Regions from separate parts of the Mycobacterium novum genome, predicted to be linked through region 2. Evidence: riboswitches for the same ligand, from Rfam matches in the RefSeq annotation. Region 2 holds a riboswitch; the other holds the start of a gene.
What was found. A riboswitch is a leader RNA that binds a small molecule or an ion and turns the genes downstream of it on or off. The one in region 2 is predicted to bind S-adenosylmethionine.
Positions count from the first base shown of each region.

Region 1: it holds a riboswitch for S-adenosylmethionine, as region 2 does, so the genes downstream of both, G6N19_RS14310 (bifunctional o-acetylhomoserine/o-acetylserine sulfhydrylase) here and G6N19_RS21770 (ARPP-1 family domain-containing protein) in region 2, are expected to answer to the same signal.

Region 1 is NZ_AP022562.1:3,083,630-3,091,547, forward strand. It holds gene G6N19_RS14275 (ATP-binding cassette domain-containing protein) at 1-392, opposite strand, end outside; gene G6N19_RS14280 (NADH:flavin oxidoreductase) at 459-1,658, opposite strand; gene G6N19_RS14285 (bifunctional methylenetetrahydrofolate dehydrogenase/methenyltetrahydrofolate cyclohydrolase) at 1,719-2,567, shown strand; gene G6N19_RS14290 (DUF3017 domain-containing protein) at 2,612-2,854, shown strand; gene G6N19_RS14295 (DUF732 domain-containing protein) at 2,851-3,285, opposite strand; gene G6N19_RS14300 (class I SAM-dependent methyltransferase) at 3,390-4,142, opposite strand; gene metX (homoserine O-acetyltransferase MetX) at 4,139-5,275, opposite strand; gene G6N19_RS14310 (bifunctional o-acetylhomoserine/o-acetylserine sulfhydrylase) at 5,298-6,620, opposite strand; SAM riboswitch class IV at 6,752-6,872, opposite strand; gene G6N19_RS14315 (NADP-dependent isocitrate dehydrogenase) at 7,016-7,918, shown strand, end outside.
Region 2 is NZ_AP022562.1:1,305,816-1,313,733, reverse strand. It holds gene G6N19_RS06030 (hypothetical protein) at 276-1,055, shown strand; SAM riboswitch class IV at 1,104-1,215, shown strand; gene G6N19_RS21770 (ARPP-1 family domain-containing protein) at 1,645-1,899, shown strand; gene G6N19_RS21540 (hypothetical protein) at 1,869-2,003, shown strand; partial or broken gene G6N19_RS21680 (hypothetical protein) at 2,015-2,497, shown strand; gene G6N19_RS06020 (hypothetical protein) at 3,003-3,272, opposite strand; gene G6N19_RS06015 (helix-turn-helix domain-containing protein) at 3,437-3,901, shown strand; gene G6N19_RS06010 (DUF3427 domain-containing protein) at 3,946-7,047, shown strand; partial or broken gene G6N19_RS21145 (hypothetical protein) at 7,058-7,211, opposite strand; gene G6N19_RS06005 (hypothetical protein) at 7,313-7,918, opposite strand, start outside.

The DNA of each region.
Region 1 (7,918 bases), 1.8 Mb from region 2:
CGGCCCGGGCGTGCGATTCCTGGCTGGCCCGGCTGCGGCACCTGGATCGAGACGGTCTGCGGCGGCCTGCCGGCCTGGCCCTGGTGCCGCCCGACCTCGAAGGACAGTCGCGGGCCGTCCGGGTTGCCCAGGTTGACACACTGGCCGTCGCGGATGTCGACCATCGGCACCCGCTGGCCGTTGACGTAAATGCCGTTCAGCGAGCCGTTGTCGATTCCGAGCCATCTGCCCTGCTCGAAGCGCAGCAGCAGGTGCGCGCGGGAGACCAGTGGATGCGGGATACGGATGTCGGCGCGCAGGTCACGCCCGATGACCACGTCGTGGCCTGCGGAGAATGTGCCTTGCGACCCGTCATAGCGCACGGTCAGCACCGGCGGAGCAGGGTGACTCATCGGATCAACTGTATCGGGCGGACAGAAGTGACCGCCGGTCCGCGCGCCGCGAGTCGGCGCGGATCCTCAGCGCAGGACGTCCGGGGCGCCGGTGACAACGCAGTGGGTGCGCTCATAGATCGTGGGCATGCACTGGTTGCAGTGGATGCATTCCGACACCGTCGCCGGCTCGGCCGCGATCCGGTTGACCAGGTCCGGTTCGGCCAGCAGCGCCCGGGCCATCGCGACGAACTCGAAGCCCTCGGCCATCGCCTGATCCATGGTCTCTCGGTTGGTGATGCCCCCCAACAGGATCAGCGGCAGCGACAGCTCGGCGCGGAACAGCCGGGCGTCGTCCAGCAGATAGGCGTCGTGGTACGGGTACTCGCGCAGGAACTTGTTGCCCGTCATCCGCATGCCCCAGCGCAACGGGGGCGGGAAGACGTTCGCGAACTCCTTGACCGGGGCATGCCCGCGGAACAGGTACATCGGGTTGACCAGCGAGCTGCCGGCGGTCAGCTCGAGGGCGTCCAGGCCGCCGTCGTCCTGCAGCCACTTGGCGGTGGTCAGCGACTCGTCCAGGCTGATGCCGCCGCGCACCCCGTCGGACATGTTGAGCTTCGCCGTCACGGCGATCTGGCCGGCGCCGTCCTTCTCGACGGCCTGGCGGACCGCCTGCACGATTCCGCGGGCCACCTTGGCCCGGTTGCCCAGCGAGCCGCCGAACTCGTCGGAGCGGCGGTTGATCAGCGGCGACAGGAACGAGCTGGCCAGATAGTTGTGACCGAGGTGGATCTCGACGGCGTCGAAGCCGGCGTCGACGGCGCAGCGGGCGGCGTCGGCGTGCTGGGCGATGACTGCGTCGATGTCGTCGCGGGTGGCCTTCTTGGCGAACCTCATGCCGATCGGGTTGAAGAACCGTACCGGCGCCAGCGCGCGGGCCTTGTTGGAGCGGGCGTCGGCGACCGGGCCGGCGTGGCCGATCTGCGCGCTGACCGCCGCACCCTCGGCGTGTACGGCCTCGGTGAGCCGGCGCAGCCCGGGCAGGGCCTCCGGGCGCATCCACAGTCCGTCGTCGGAGGTGCGGCCGCCGCGGGAGACCGCGCAGTAGGCGACGGTGGTCATGCCCACCCCGCCGGCGGCCGGCAGCCGGTGGTAGGTGATCAGGTCGTCGGAGACCAGCGCGTCGGGGGTGCGGTTCTCGAAGGTGGCGGCCTTGATGACCCGATTGCGCAGCGTGATCGGGCCGAGCTTGGCCGGACTGAAGACGTCGGGAGCAGCAGGCATTCCCGGAGCTTAACCCCGACGGTGACGTCGGATCCGGCGGGGAATGTCACAATGTCCGGCGTGGGTGCGATCACGTTGGACGGCAAGGCCACGCGCGACGAGATCTTCGTCGACCTCAAAGCCCGGGTGGACAACCTCGCCCGGGCGGGCCGCATTCCGGGGCTGGGCACCATTTTGGTCGGCGACGACCCGGGCTCGCACGCCTACGTGCGCGGCAAGCACGCCGACTGCGCCAAGGTCGGCATCACCTCGCTCCGCCGCGACCTGCCGGCCGACGTCAGCGCGGCGCAGCTCGACGACACCATCGACGAGCTCAACGCCAACCCGGAGTGCACCGGTTACATCGTGCAGCTGCCGCTGCCCCGCCATCTCGACGAGAACGCCGCGCTGGAACGCGTCGACCCGGCCAAGGACGCCGACGGGCTGCACCCGACGAACCTGGGCCGGCTGGTGCTGGGAACCCCGGCGGCGCTGCCGTGCACGCCGCGCGGGATCGTGCACCTGCTGCGCCGCTACGACGTGCCGATCGCCGGCGCCCACGTGGTGGTGATCGGCCGCGGGGTGACCGTCGGGCGCCCGCTGGGCCTGCTGCTGACCCGCCGGTCGGAGAACGCCACGGTGACGTTGTGTCACACCGGAACCCGCAACCTGCCGGAGCTCACTCGCCAGGCCGACATCATCGTCGCCGGTGTCGGGGTGCCGCATCTGCTCACCGCGGACATGGTGCGTCCCGGGGCGGCCGTCGTCGACGTCGGCGTCAGCCGCACCGATGCCGGACTGGTCGGCGACGTGCATCCGGACGTGTGGGAGGTGGCCGGTCACGTGTCGCCCAACCCCGGCGGGGTCGGCCCGCTGACCCGGGCCTTCCTGCTGACCAACGTCGTCGAGCGGGTCGAGAGCGGACTGTGACGCGCGCGGACGTCCGCCGGCTGGTCGCCGCCCAGTGGCCGATCATGCTGGTCGGGCTGATCTTCGTGGCGGCGTTCGTGTTGGCCGGCGCGAACTTCTGGCGTCGCGGCGCCCTGCTGATCGGGATCGGCACCGCGGTGGCCGCCGCGCTGCGGCTGGTGTTGTCCGAGGAGCGGGCCGGGCTGCTGGTGCTGCGGGACCGGGGACTGGACTTCGCGACGATGACGACGGCCGCCACGGCGATGGTCTATATCGCCGCGACCGTCGACCCGCTGGGAACCAGTTAGGCGGCGGGGATGACCGGAATCGCCGGAATCGCCGGGATGCCCCCGGTCAGACCGGGGATGCCGACCGACATCCCCGGGATCTGCGGCAGTTCCGGAAGCTGGCCGCTGGCCAGCTGCGCCAGCATCTGCGGGCAATAGGCCTGCACCGCGATCTCGGTGAACAGCTGCGCCATCTCCGGCGACATGGCGGGCCCGCCGCCCAGTGCGGTGACCGGGGAGGCCACCGAGGCCGCGGTGCCGGCCGGCTCGGTCAGCATCGGGCAGACGGACTGGCCCAGCTCCGCGGTCGCGGCCGGGTCACCGACGGGCACGCCCGCCCCGGCAAGATCGGACAAGAACGAGGTGTCGATCGGACTCGCCTGCGCCGGCGCCGCGGCGCCGATCAGGCCGGCACATATCCCCAGGCCGGTCAGGGCCACGAAGCGTCGCATTATCTCCCCCGTCTATCTGCCCGGCGCCGAGCGGCACGGGGACTGGTGGTTGAAATTCTGCATCAAAGGGATAACGCCGACGAGTCGGCCGGGTCACGGTTTGCCTACGACGGGTCCAGCGTGGCCCGCACGCACACCGTGATGTAGGGCAGCGCCAGCCCGGTCGAACCGACCAGCGCCGGATGGGTGGCCAGCAGGTGGCGGACCTGATCCAGCGTCTTGGTGCGCACTGCGTCCGGTGAGGTGATGCAGTAGCTGCGGGAGGCGACCAGGTCGATCAGCGCCTGGGGAGTCAGGTAGTTGGTCCACTCCAGCTGGTGGTGTTCGATCGCACCGAACGGCGCCGGCAGTGTCACGCCGCCGTCGACGGCGTCGCGGGCGTCTTCGCGGCCGATGATCTCGCCGAGTTCCTTGACCCAGCCCAGCCGCTCGTCGCGGGTGTTCCACACCAGGCCCAGCCGGCCGCCCGGGCGCAGCACCCGGATCAGCTCGGGGATGGCCCGTGCCGGGTCGAACCAGTGCCAGGCCTGCGCCACCAGCACGGCGTCGACGCTGTCATCGGGCAGCGGGATCTGCTCGGCGGTGCCCAGCAGGGCCGGGGTCTGCGGCAGCGAGGTCTGCAGCACTTCGAGCATCTCGGCGATCGGGTCGACGGCCACCACGTTCAGGCCGCGCTCGACCAGCCGGGTGGTGAGCTTGCCGGTGCCGGCACCCAGATCCAGCACGTCGGCGGCGTCCGGTGGCAGCAGCCAGTCGATCGCCTCCGGCGGGTAGGACGGGCGGCCCCGTTCGTAGGCGGCCGCCTGCGAGCCGAACGACAGCGATCGATCGTGCCGGGGCTGCCGCGACCGGTTCACCGCCGGTGCACCCCCGCCGAGTCCGCCAAGTCCAGGGTCTGGCGGATCAATTCTCCGACGCGGTCGGTCTCCAGCAGGAAGCCGTCGTGGCCGTAGTCGGACTCGACCACTTGCAGGCGCGCGCAGCCGGGTAGCAGCTCGGCCAGCTCGGCCTGCAGGCGCAGCGGATACAGCCGGTCGGAGGTGATCCCGGCGACCACGGCCGGTACCGGGCAGTCGCGCAGGGCGGCGGCGACCCCGCCCCTGCCGCGGCCCACGTCGAAGCCGGACAGCGATTCGGTCAGCGTGACGTAACTGCCGGCGTCGAACCGCGCCACCAGCTTGCCGCCCTGGTGGCCCAGGTAGCTCTCCACCGCGTAACGCGGGTCCGCTGGGTCTTCCTCGGCCTGCGCTCTGTTGCCGAATCGCCGGTCGAGTTCGGCCTCGCCGCGGTAGGTCAGGTGCGCGATGCGCCGGGCGATCGCCAGCCCGCTCTCGGGACTGCGGCCGGTGCCGTGGTAGTCGCCGCCGCACCAGTCCGGGTCGGCCTTGATCGCGGCGATCTGGGTGCTCTGGGTGCCGATCTGGTCGGCGGTCGCCCGGGCGCCGACGGCCAGCAGCAGGCCGGCGCGCACCCGGTCCGGGTGGCCGATCATCCACTCCAGCCCGCGGGCGCCGCCCATCGAACCGCCCACCACCGCGGCCACCTCGGTGATGCCGAGCGCGGCCAGGGCGGCGATGTCGGCTTCCACCTGATCGCGAATCGAGATGGCGGGAAACCGTGAGCCCCAGGGTTTCCCGTCGCGGGCCAGCGAACCCGGGCCGGTCGATCCGCGGCAGCCGCCCAGGGCGTTGGTGGCCACCGCGCACCAGCGGGAGGTGTCGATCGGGGCGCCGGGCCCGACGATCCCGTCCCACCAGCCCGCGGTGGGATGTCCGGGCCCGGCCGGCCCGGTGACATGGGAGTCCCCGGTCAGCGCGTGCAGCACCATGACGACGTTGTCGCGACGCGGCGACAGCTTGCCCCAGCGCTGCACGGCGATATGGACGTCATCGAGCACCGCTCCGCTCTCCAAGCGCAGCGGGCCGATGCCGACCGTGCCGGTCTCTCCCTCGGCGGGCAGCACGTGGGTCGAGAATTCCGAAATCGTCACCGTGGCCTCTTTGACAACCGCCTCAACGAGCCGCCAGCGCAGACGATTCGCCGAGCTGTGTTGCGGCTGCGGCGAACCCGAGTTCCAGGTCGGCCAAGATGTCATCGATGCCTTCGATGCCGACCGCCAGCCGGACCAGGCCCGGGGTGACGCCGGTGGACAGCAATTCGTCTCCGGAGAGCTGGCTGTGGGTGGTGGACGCGGGGTGGATCACCAGCGAGCGCACGTCACCGATGTTGGCGACGTGGCTGTGCAGCTGCAGCGCGTTGACGAATGCCTTGCCGGCCTCGATACCGCCGGCCACCTCGAACGAGAGCACCCCGCCGACCCCCTTCGGGGCGAGCTGCTGGGCCCGCTCGTACCACGGTGAGCTGGGCAGCCCGGCGTAGTTGACGCTCAGCACGTCGTCGCGGGCGGCCAGGAATTCCGCGACCCGCTGGGCGTTGGCGACGTGACGCTCGACCCGCAGGCTCAGCGTTTCCAGGCCCTGGGCGATCAGGAAGGCGTTGAACGGCGAGGCCACCGACCCGTAGTCGCGCATCAGCTGGGCACGGATCTTGATCGCGTAGGCCGGCGGGCCCAGGTCGGCGTAGACCAGGCCGTTGTAGCTGGGGTCGGGGGTGGTGAACCCGGGGTGGCGACCCTGGGTCCAGTCGAAGTTGCCGCCGTCGACGATCACGCCGGCGATCGCGGTGCCGTGGCCGCCCAGGTACTTGGTGGCCGAGTGCACCACGATGTCGGCGCCCTGGCTGATCGGCTGGATCAGGTACGGGGTGGCGATGGTGTTGTCGACGATCAGCGGCACGCCGTGCTCGTGCGCCACCGCCGAGACACCCGGGGTGTCGAGGATGTCGATCTTGGGGTTGGAGATGCTCTCGGCGTAGAACGCCTTGGTGTTCGGCTGGACCGCCGCGGCCCAGGACTCCAGGTTGTCGGGGTCCTCGACGAAGCTGACCTCGATGCCCAGCTTGGGCAGCGAGTAGCGGAACAGGTTGTAGGTGCCGCCGTACAGTCGCGGGCTGGCCACGATGTGGTCGCCGGTGCCGGCGAGGTTGAAGATCGCGAACGTGCTGGCGGCCTGGCCGGCCGACAGCAAGGTGGCGCCCACCCCGCCCTCGAGCGCGGCGATGCGTTCCTCGATGACGGCGTTGGTGGGGTTGGTCAGCCGGGTGTAGATGTTGCCCGGCTCGGCCAGCGCGAAGCGGGCCGCGGCCTCGTCGGTGTCGCTGAACAGGTACGAGGTGGTCTGGTAGATCGGCAGGGCGCGTGACCCGGTTTCCGGGTCACCGGCGTGGCCGACGTGGATCTGCTTGGTCTCGAACGACCAGTTGTTACCGGCGGTCATAGATAGATGCTTTCTGAAGAGAAGTGTTGTCGCTGGGGCAGGAGAGGTGTCAGCGACGACAACAACGGTCTGATCGGCGCAAGGAGGCACGCATCAGGTTCCCCTGTCTACTCGGGGGGCCCGTTGTGGCGGACCCGCGCTTGCCGCGTAGCCGGCGGTGGCTACTCAACCCGGTCAATCACCCGGGGCACCCCACCGCGGTTGGAGGGTTGCCGGCCAGCAAGCCGGGGCTTCGCGCTGGCACTCATGACCGCTTGGCAGCCTATCGCATCTATCGGAGGTGCCGCCACCTGCTCACCGGCCGGTGGCCGCCGTTGGCCGGTACGCGATACTTGAGGCCGCCGTGTACCACGCGGAACAACAGACATACGAACCCTGACGCCGGGAGAACAGCCATGTGCGCCGACCAGCCGACCATCATCTACACGCTGACCGACGAGGCGCCGCTGCTGGCGACGTACTCGTTCCTGCCGATCGTGCAGGCCTTCACCGAGCCCGCGGGCATCGACGTCAAATCCAGTGACATCTCGCTGGCCGCGCGCATCCTGGCGGAGTTCCCCGATGTTCTCACCGAGGAGCAGCGGGTGCCCAACAACCTGGCCGAACTCGGGCGGCTGACCGAACTTCCCGACACCACGATCATCAAGTTGCCCAACATCAGCGCGTCGGTGCCGCAGCTGGTCGCCGCGATCAAGGAACTGCAGGGCAAGGGCTTCGCGTTGCCGGACTATCCGGCCGACCCCAAGACCGACGCCGAACGCCAGACCCACGACCGCTACGCCAAGTGTCTGGGCAGTGCCGTGAACCCGGTTCTGCGCCAAGGAAACTCCGACCGTCGTGCGCCCAAGGCGGTCAAGGAGTACGCCCGCAAGCACCCGCACAGCATGGGGGAGTGGTCGCAGGCGTCGCGCACCCACGTGGCCACCATGCGCCACGGCGACTTCTACCACGGCGAGAAGTCGATGACGCTGGACCGCGCCCGTGACGTGAAGATGGAGCTGAAAACCAAGGGCGGCAAGACGATTGTGCTCAAGGAGAAGGTTGCGCTGTCCGACGGCATGATCATCGACTCGATGTTCATGAGCGTGCGCGCGCTGCGCGAGTTCTACGAACAGGAGATGGAGGACGCCCGCAAGACCGGCGTGATGTTCTCGCTGCACGTCAAGGCCACCATGATGAAGGTCAGCCACCCGATCGTGTTCGGCCACGCCATCAAGGTGTTCTATAAGGACGCATTCGCCAAGCACCAGAAGCTCTTCGACGACCTGGGCGTCAACGTCAACAACGGCCTGGTCGAC
Region 2 (7,918 bases):
GTCGTGCTCACCCAGGCGTTGTGGCTGTCTTTGGTGAAACCGATCAGTCGCGCGAACCGGTCATGAAAGGCCCAGCGCGGGTGTGCGCACGACGCCCTGACATGTCACAGCCTCCCGTTACCGTGGAGGCGGCTCAGGAGTGGACGGCTGATCGGGGACCTGACCCGATGCCTCGGCAACCGCGCGGCCACCGACGGTGCCCCCGGGGCAAGAGCCGGCACACCGCGCGTGCAAGTGGTGGGCGCCCGTCCGCGGCGCCGCCGGAAGGGTGAACGATGACCGATAGTGGGACCGCGGCGGCAAGTGCTGGCGGTTGGGATTTCCCTACCCTGGCCTACCTCTGGGACGCGCCGAGCCGCGCCATCGTCGCCGGCGCCGACAAACTCGAGGCGCTCTCCGACGTTGAGCGAGAACAATCCGTGGCGGCGCTGAGCCAGCGGGTGGGACTGCTGGCCGGCGTCCTCGATGACCGCGACTTGATGTTGATCGCGGCCGTTGCGGTCGACGACGTTTACAAATCCTGCTTCCAGGAACTCTTTTGGGGGCAGAGCGTCGCCGACTACCTGGCTGCGACCGCCGGCGTCGTCGTTCAGGAGTTGGAACGACGCGGTGTCGCGTTGCACTACGTGATCAGCAATGCGCTTGGGGATGCTGACCTGCATGGCATGCTTACCGGCCTGCCGGCGGTCTTCTCGGCCGCTGGGCTGTTCGTGGTCGGTCCGCAGGTGGTGGCGCTGTACCTCATGGAGCAAAGCGGCCAACCGCGCGACGTCGATGCCATTCCGCGCTACCGCGACGAAGGACAGATCATGGCCGACGAGCTGATCGAACGCTGCCATCGGGAACGCCGATCGTCGCTGTACCTGCACATCGACGTCGATGACACCGCCACGGACGGCGCCCTGAATGTGGCGGTGCCGCGAAATCGGATACCCGGCGCTTTAGTGGTGTACCGGGACGAGGCGCCGGTCCAGGGTTCGCTTATGCACGCCATGCCGCCGCCGGGAACCGACTGGCCGGCAAGGCTTTTGAAGGGAATATCTGAGCGGACCTGACGGCGCGCCTCCGGGGCGGTGTCGGGGCGGCCCGTTATACTAGCGGTGCGTCACGAGAGGCCGTCGCCAAGCTCCGACTGGACGGCACGCCAACCCCACGCTCGTGGGTGGCTCGGATGAGGACGCGGCCCCAGCCGACCGGCGCGGGCAAGAGCGCCTCCCGCAAGGAGGCCCGACATGTCGGGAGTACACCAATGTTGGCAGCGCCCCAACTGGTTCAACACCGTCCCATCGGCTCGTACCTGATCGGAAACCTCGGGCACGGGGTTCCGGCGAACAAATCGCATGAGTCCGGCAAGCCCCGGTCCAAGATGAAAGGCGTAGCCGTTCACAACGCCGGCCGTGTCAACCTCGACGGCAAGGACCTCAAGTTCCTGCTGTGGAACGACGATCCGGACCGGCTGCGTCGACGGTGCGCATCGGTGGCTCGACCGAGTGGAAGCCCGAGTTCGAAGCACTCAAGCGGATTCCTGCGAGCTCGACCACGCAGTCGTTCTTCTTGAAGGTGATTTGCTCGAAGGTGGCTGGCAGACACGGATGATCGCCCGCTTGACCATCCTCGGCCCACACGAGGGGCGCCGACATTACGGTGCTCTGCGTCGAGCAAGGCCGGTGGGAGCAGGACGGCAACCGCGGCCATCGTGCCGCCGGCCGCCGCGTCTCCGCCTCCCTTCGCACCTCCCGTGACCGCGCCTATCGTCGGGGCACCGATCCCCAGCACGCGGTCTTGAGCGGGATCGCCTCCCGCTACGAAACGAGCGCACGGACGGCTACCAACTCTCCCTCCGTGCCGGAGACAGCGGTGCGCTGCTGGTGGCGAGTCTCGAGGAGCTGGACGACCTGATCAATGCCGTTGCCGCCGAAGCCAACCACGAACCCGGTGCGTCGCGGCGGCGGCGCCTCGATGCGGCCTTCAACGTGCTGGACCGCGCCGCCGACGGCTTCTGACCGCTCCTGAAATAGTGGTTGATGTGGCCGTCGACCGGATGAACCGTGAACAGTTCTTTTCAGCCATGTCCGGGCATGACGACGCGGCGCTGCGCAAGGCGCTGTGGAACCTGTACTGGCGCGGCACCGCGGACGTGCGGCGGCGCATCGAAACTGAACTGGCCGGCGACATCCGCCCGGCAATAAAGCCTGAGCCGCTCGACCCGCAGGCGGTGCACGACGCGGTCACCGAATTCGTGGCGCTCGCCCGCGCCGGGGCGTATCTGGGCCGGGATCGCCGGGTGTCGCCGAAGGAGCGCACCCGCTGGCGGTTCACCTTCAAGCAGCTGGCCACTGCCGCCGTGGAGGCCCTGCACGCCGGCGAGCCCACACCGGCGATCACGGCCTTGACGCAGCTGATCGATCTGATTGTCGACGCCCGCGATACCTATTACTTCCGCAGCGAGGATCCGGTGTCGGCGGCCGGCTTCGTCGTCTCCGATGCCGCCGCCGCGTTGTGGACCGCGACGTGGCGGCGGCACGGATTCCAGCGGTTCGCTGAAACCGCTGCACCGCAACTGATTCGCTGGGAGTCCACACACGGCTGGACTCGCTACGGTGACGGACCGATCGCCGCGAAGGAGACCACGCTCACGGTTGTGCTGGTCGGCATGCTGACGGTCCCGGACGCTTGGGAGGGCTTCGCTGAGCAATACCGCAAGGCGCTGGGTAAACGCCGCGTCGGCAGCGGCGCACTGGCGGAGTTCGATCGGCTGATTCGGGAGAAACTCGCTGAGGGCTGGAGCGAGAGCTGATCCCTCCAGCCTCGGTGCCGGGCTGGGCGGCGCGCTGGACGGGCGTTAACGCGCTGCAACCGAAGAACTACGACTACCTGCGAGGTGATGACTATGGCGTCCAGGATCGACAGAACCATTGGATCGACCAGCTCGATCCCACGGATCCATCGGTGACGGTGCGCGATGAAAGGCCCTGCCGTTCACAGCCAACGCACCGGCGGCCTCACTGGTTGGCGAGATATTCCGCCAACACATCGATGCCCGGCAGCAGCGACCGGGCGGACGGGCCGACGGCCCAGACTCTCCAATCACTGGTATCGATCAGATCCAGCCCGGACATAATTGCGCACTGCGAATAGATCTGCCTGCGCACGTCGTCGATGGTCAGCGGATTCCCACCTATCCGCCAGCGGTGACCGAGCAGTGGATGCACCTCGGTGGCGAGTTGGCCGACCGAAACTGCACCGCGGGCGGCCAGCAGCCCGGCGGTCAACTCGATCAGCTGGGTCTCGAGGGCCCCGGCTCGAATGCCGCCCGAATCCGGCGCACCATGTTCAGATCATCGGCGGCGGCCGCGGCCAGCGACACTTCGATGCATTGCACTTATAAGTGAAAACGTCTATTCTGGCGGGAGCATGCAGTCGGAGGCGGGAGAAGATGGGCGTTGCACAGGAACAGGCCCGCCGGACGAGCCTGACCATCGACGAGGCGGAGATCGCCGAAGCGCGCACCGTGTGCAGTTCGGTTGCCAAAGCGGGATCGGCCGCCACCGAGATCGAGTTTGCGGTCGGACCCGCCGGCGGGCAGTTGATGCCGATGCCGACAGCGCTTGCCGGACTCATGCGCGACATCCTTGGCGGGCTGAGTCGCGGCTCCACGATCACCATCCAACCGTTGCCACGGGAGTTGACCACCACCACAGCTGCCAAGATGCTCGGCATCTCCAGGCCGACTCTGATGAAATTGGTCGCCGAGCAGAAGCTGCCGGCTCACAAGGTCGGCTCGCATACCCGGCTGTCGGCCACCGATGTGCTGGCCTTCCGGAGGGACCGTCACGACCAACAGCGGCGCGCGTTCGATGAGCTGCGGAAACTGGATGAGGAGATCGGCATTGAGCCGTAGCGTCCCACCGATGGATGTCGGCTCCATCGGCTACCCTGCCGGCCATGGACCCCGGCGTCTACGAATCCCTACTCACCGAGCACCTGCACACCCAGCTGGCCCGTCACGCCGACCTGCGCCCCGACTTCGCTACGGTCGATGACGCCGAGCAGGCGCTGACGATCACCCGCTACTTGGCGCCGATCATCGAGCGGTCGTTGCGCTCGGCCCGCACCGTCGAAGACCGCGTCGACTTGACCCACCGCATCCTGGAGTTGCTACCGGATACCGTCACCGACGGCGCCGCCCTGCGCACGGACGACCCTGGCAAGATCACCCGCCTCGACGAGGTGCGTCGCGCTAAGGCCCTGGCCGACAACAGACTCCCTCGCCCGGCCACCCCGTTCTCGGATGCCGCGCTGATGACCAATGGCCGTGGTGAGCCGACCTTGGCGGCCGAGCTGCGCGCCGAGCTGGCCAGCGCGGATCGGGTGGATCTGCTGTGCGCGTTCGTCAAATGGCAGGGCCTGCGGCTGTTCGAAAAGGAACTCACCGAGCTGCGTGAACGCGACATTCCGTTGCGGGTCATCACCACCACCTACCTGGGCGCTACCGACGCCCGTGCGCTGGATGCCCTGGTGAACGAGTTCGGCGCCGAGGTGCGGGTCAACTACGACACCACCATCACCCGCCTGCACGCCAAGGCGTGGCTGCTGCGCCGCAATACCGGCTTTCACACCGCTTACGTCGGCTCCAGCAACCTGTCGCACGCTGCCCTGGTCGACGGCCTGGAATGGAACGTGCGGCTGTCGGCGATCGGCACGCCGCACCTGCTGGAGAAATTCCGGGCGACGTTCGATTCCTACTGGGAAAACCGTGATTTCGAGCCGTATCGCCCCGACCAGGACGGTGAACGGCTCCGCCAAGCCCTGCAGAACGCATCCGGGGAGCGCCAACGTGACTCACTGGCCGTCACTTTGTCCGGTCTGGAGGTACGTCCCAAACCGTTTCAAGCCGAGATGCTGGAACAACTCGACGCCGAACGCACCTTGCATGATCGGCACCGCAACCTGATCGTCGCCGCCACCGGCACCGGCAAGACCGTGATGGCCGCCCTGGACTACCGCCGGCTGGCCCGCGAGGTCCATGGCCGCGACTTGACCTTGCTGTTTGTCGCGCACCGCAAGGAGATCCTCGGCCAAGCTCAGCGCATGTACCGGGAGGTCGTCACCGACGCCACCTTCGGTGAACTGCTCGTCGACGGCCAGCAGCCGACCAAGTGGCGACACGTGTTCGCCAGCATCCAATCGCTGTCGGCGAACCGGCTGGCCGACATCGCCCCCGACCACTTCGACGTCGTCGTAGTCGACGAGTTCCACCACGCCGAAGCCGCCTCCTATCGCCGACTGCTCGGCCATGTACAACCGATTGAGTTGCTTGGGCTCACCGCCACCCCCGAACGCGCCGACGGTGTCGACGTGCGGGCGTTCTTCGAGGGCCGTATCGCTGCCGAACTGCGACTATGGGAAGCCCTGGAACAGAGCCTGCTGTGTCCGTTTCATTACTTCGGCATCCACGACGACACCGACCTCGAAGCGGTGCAGTGGAAGCGTGGCGGGTACGACCTGGCTGCCCTCAGCGGGATCTACACCGGAAACGACGCCCGCACCCGCATCGTGCTCAAACAACTGCGCGACAAAGTCGGTGACGTTGCGGCCATGCGCGCGTTGGGATTCTGCGTCAGCGTCGACCACGCCCGCTACATGGCCGACAGCTTCAACGACGCGGGCATTCCTGCGCTGGCGGTCTCAGCCGAGACGCCCGCCGACGAGCGTCGCTCCGCCCTGGCGGCGCTGCGCAACCGCGACATCAACATCATCTTCGCCGTCGACCTGTTCAACGAGGGCCTGGATATTCCCGAGGTCGACACCGTGCTGTTCTTGCGGCCCACTGAAAGTGCCACCGTCTTTCTGCAACAGCTCGGGCGCGGGCTGCGGCTCACCCATGGCAAGACCGTGCTGACCGCACTGGACTTTGTCGGCCACCAGCGCCGCGAGTTCCGCTTCGACCAACGCTTCCGGGCGCTGACCGGAACCGGCGGCAAAGCACTGCAGCGCCAAGTGGAGCAGGGTTTTCCGTTCCTGCCGTCGGGCAGTCAGATCGTGCTCGACCGCGTCGCGCAGAAACTGGTGCTCGACAACATCAAACAGCAAGTGGCGCCGCGCTGGGCGGCACTGGTCTCCGAAGTGCGAGCCCCCCCCGGTGACCGGCTGGCCGGCTACCTCGACGCTTACGGTCGCGAGCTTCCCGACATCCTGAAGAACAACCGGTCCTGGACCACACTGTGTCGCGAGACCGGCAAACAGGCCGCTGCTCCCGGCCCCCGCGAAACCGATCTGGTCAAACGCGTCCGCGCCCTGGCCCACGCCGACGACCGGCTGCGCTGGCAGACGTATCGGACCATCCTCGATGGAAGCGCCGACCTGGCCAGTCCCGCCGAACGTCGGCTGGCCGCGATGCTGTTCTATTCGCTGTTCCCCAACGGCGGCGGATTCCCTGATGTTGCAGCTGGACTCGACGCCTTAGGTGGCGAGCCCGTGAGCGACGAGATGCGCCAGGTGATCGATATCGCCTTCGACGCCGCCCGCCGCAGAACCTACGATTTGGGCCGCTTCGTCCCGTCCTTGGCAGAGGTTCCGTTACAGGTGCACGCCACCTACTCGCGTGAAGAGATCCTCGCTGCGCTGGACTACGCCGCCCAGAACCGCACTCCGAGCACCATGCGCGAAGGAGTCGTGTGGCGCCCCGACCTCAACACCGACGCATTCCTGATCACGCTGAAGAAATCCGAGACCGACTACTCACCGACCACCATGTACCGCGACTTCGCGCTCAGCGACCGGCTGTTCCATTGGGAGTCGCAATCCACCACTTCGGAGAACTCGCCGACCGGGCAGCGCTACATCCACCACCGCGAAAACGGTTCGCACATCCTGCTGTTCGTGCGCGCCGCCAAAACCAATGCACTCGGTGCCGCGCCGTATGTGTTTCTGGGCCCGGCCGACTACGTCTCGCATGAGGGGGAGAAGCCGATGGCGATCACCTGGCGACTGCACCAGCCGATGCCGGCGGAGGTATTCCAGGCGTCGAGTGTGGCGGTGGCGTAGTGGGAAGGGGTCAGCCCTTCCCAAACCGCTGGTAGGGAGCCTGGCGGCTGGTGCCGAGCGCAGCGCCGATCGCGTCCCACGTGTCGCCGGCTGCCCGGGCAGCCGGCGACGGCAGCGCGCAGGCCGGCCTCGGCGGTGTCTACTGCCTCGACCACCGTGATGAGTCCTCCACGGTCTGCTCATCTTTCACTTTCGCCATGGTGATCTGGCGGAGATTCGCAGCTGGGCGTCGGTGATCTTCATCGTGGACTCCAGCGGAGCAGATTCAGGCCCATCGCTGCGCGATCGCTTGCATCGACGGGTCCACGCCGCCGTAGCTGACGAGCCGGACATCCAGACCGGCCCGCTCCACAATCCGCAGGGCCCGCTCGATGGCGGCGTCGATCCATTCAGCGGCGTTACCGAATGCACCACCCCCGACTCGCGTGAGTAGCACCGTGCTCGAGCCGCCCGCGGTGGCCTGCTCGGCCGCGGACAGCAGCGTTGCCTCGTAGGCGGCCTCCAGCACCAGCTGGGCGAACGGCCCCCACTGCGCGCTCGGGATGCGGCTGTAGGCCACCGGCAGCGCCGAGCAGTATGCCTGCGAGACCGAGCGACGGGGATCGCCTGTCGCGTCGGTGACTTCAACGTTGCGGTGCAGTCCGATCGCCAACTCGCCGCGCAAAGCATCGCGCTGATCAACGCCGGCCTGATCCAGCAGAGCAGCGATGGCGCGCAGGCCCTCGACGGTGCACAGCGCGTAGCCGTTGCGCATCTCCCACAGCTCGGTCACCGGCCGCGACAGCAACTCGGACAGTGCGACGCCGACATCAGCCAGCGTGTCGAGCTGCCGGTCCCGCGCCTGGCCGATCTCGTCGCCGACCGGCACCAG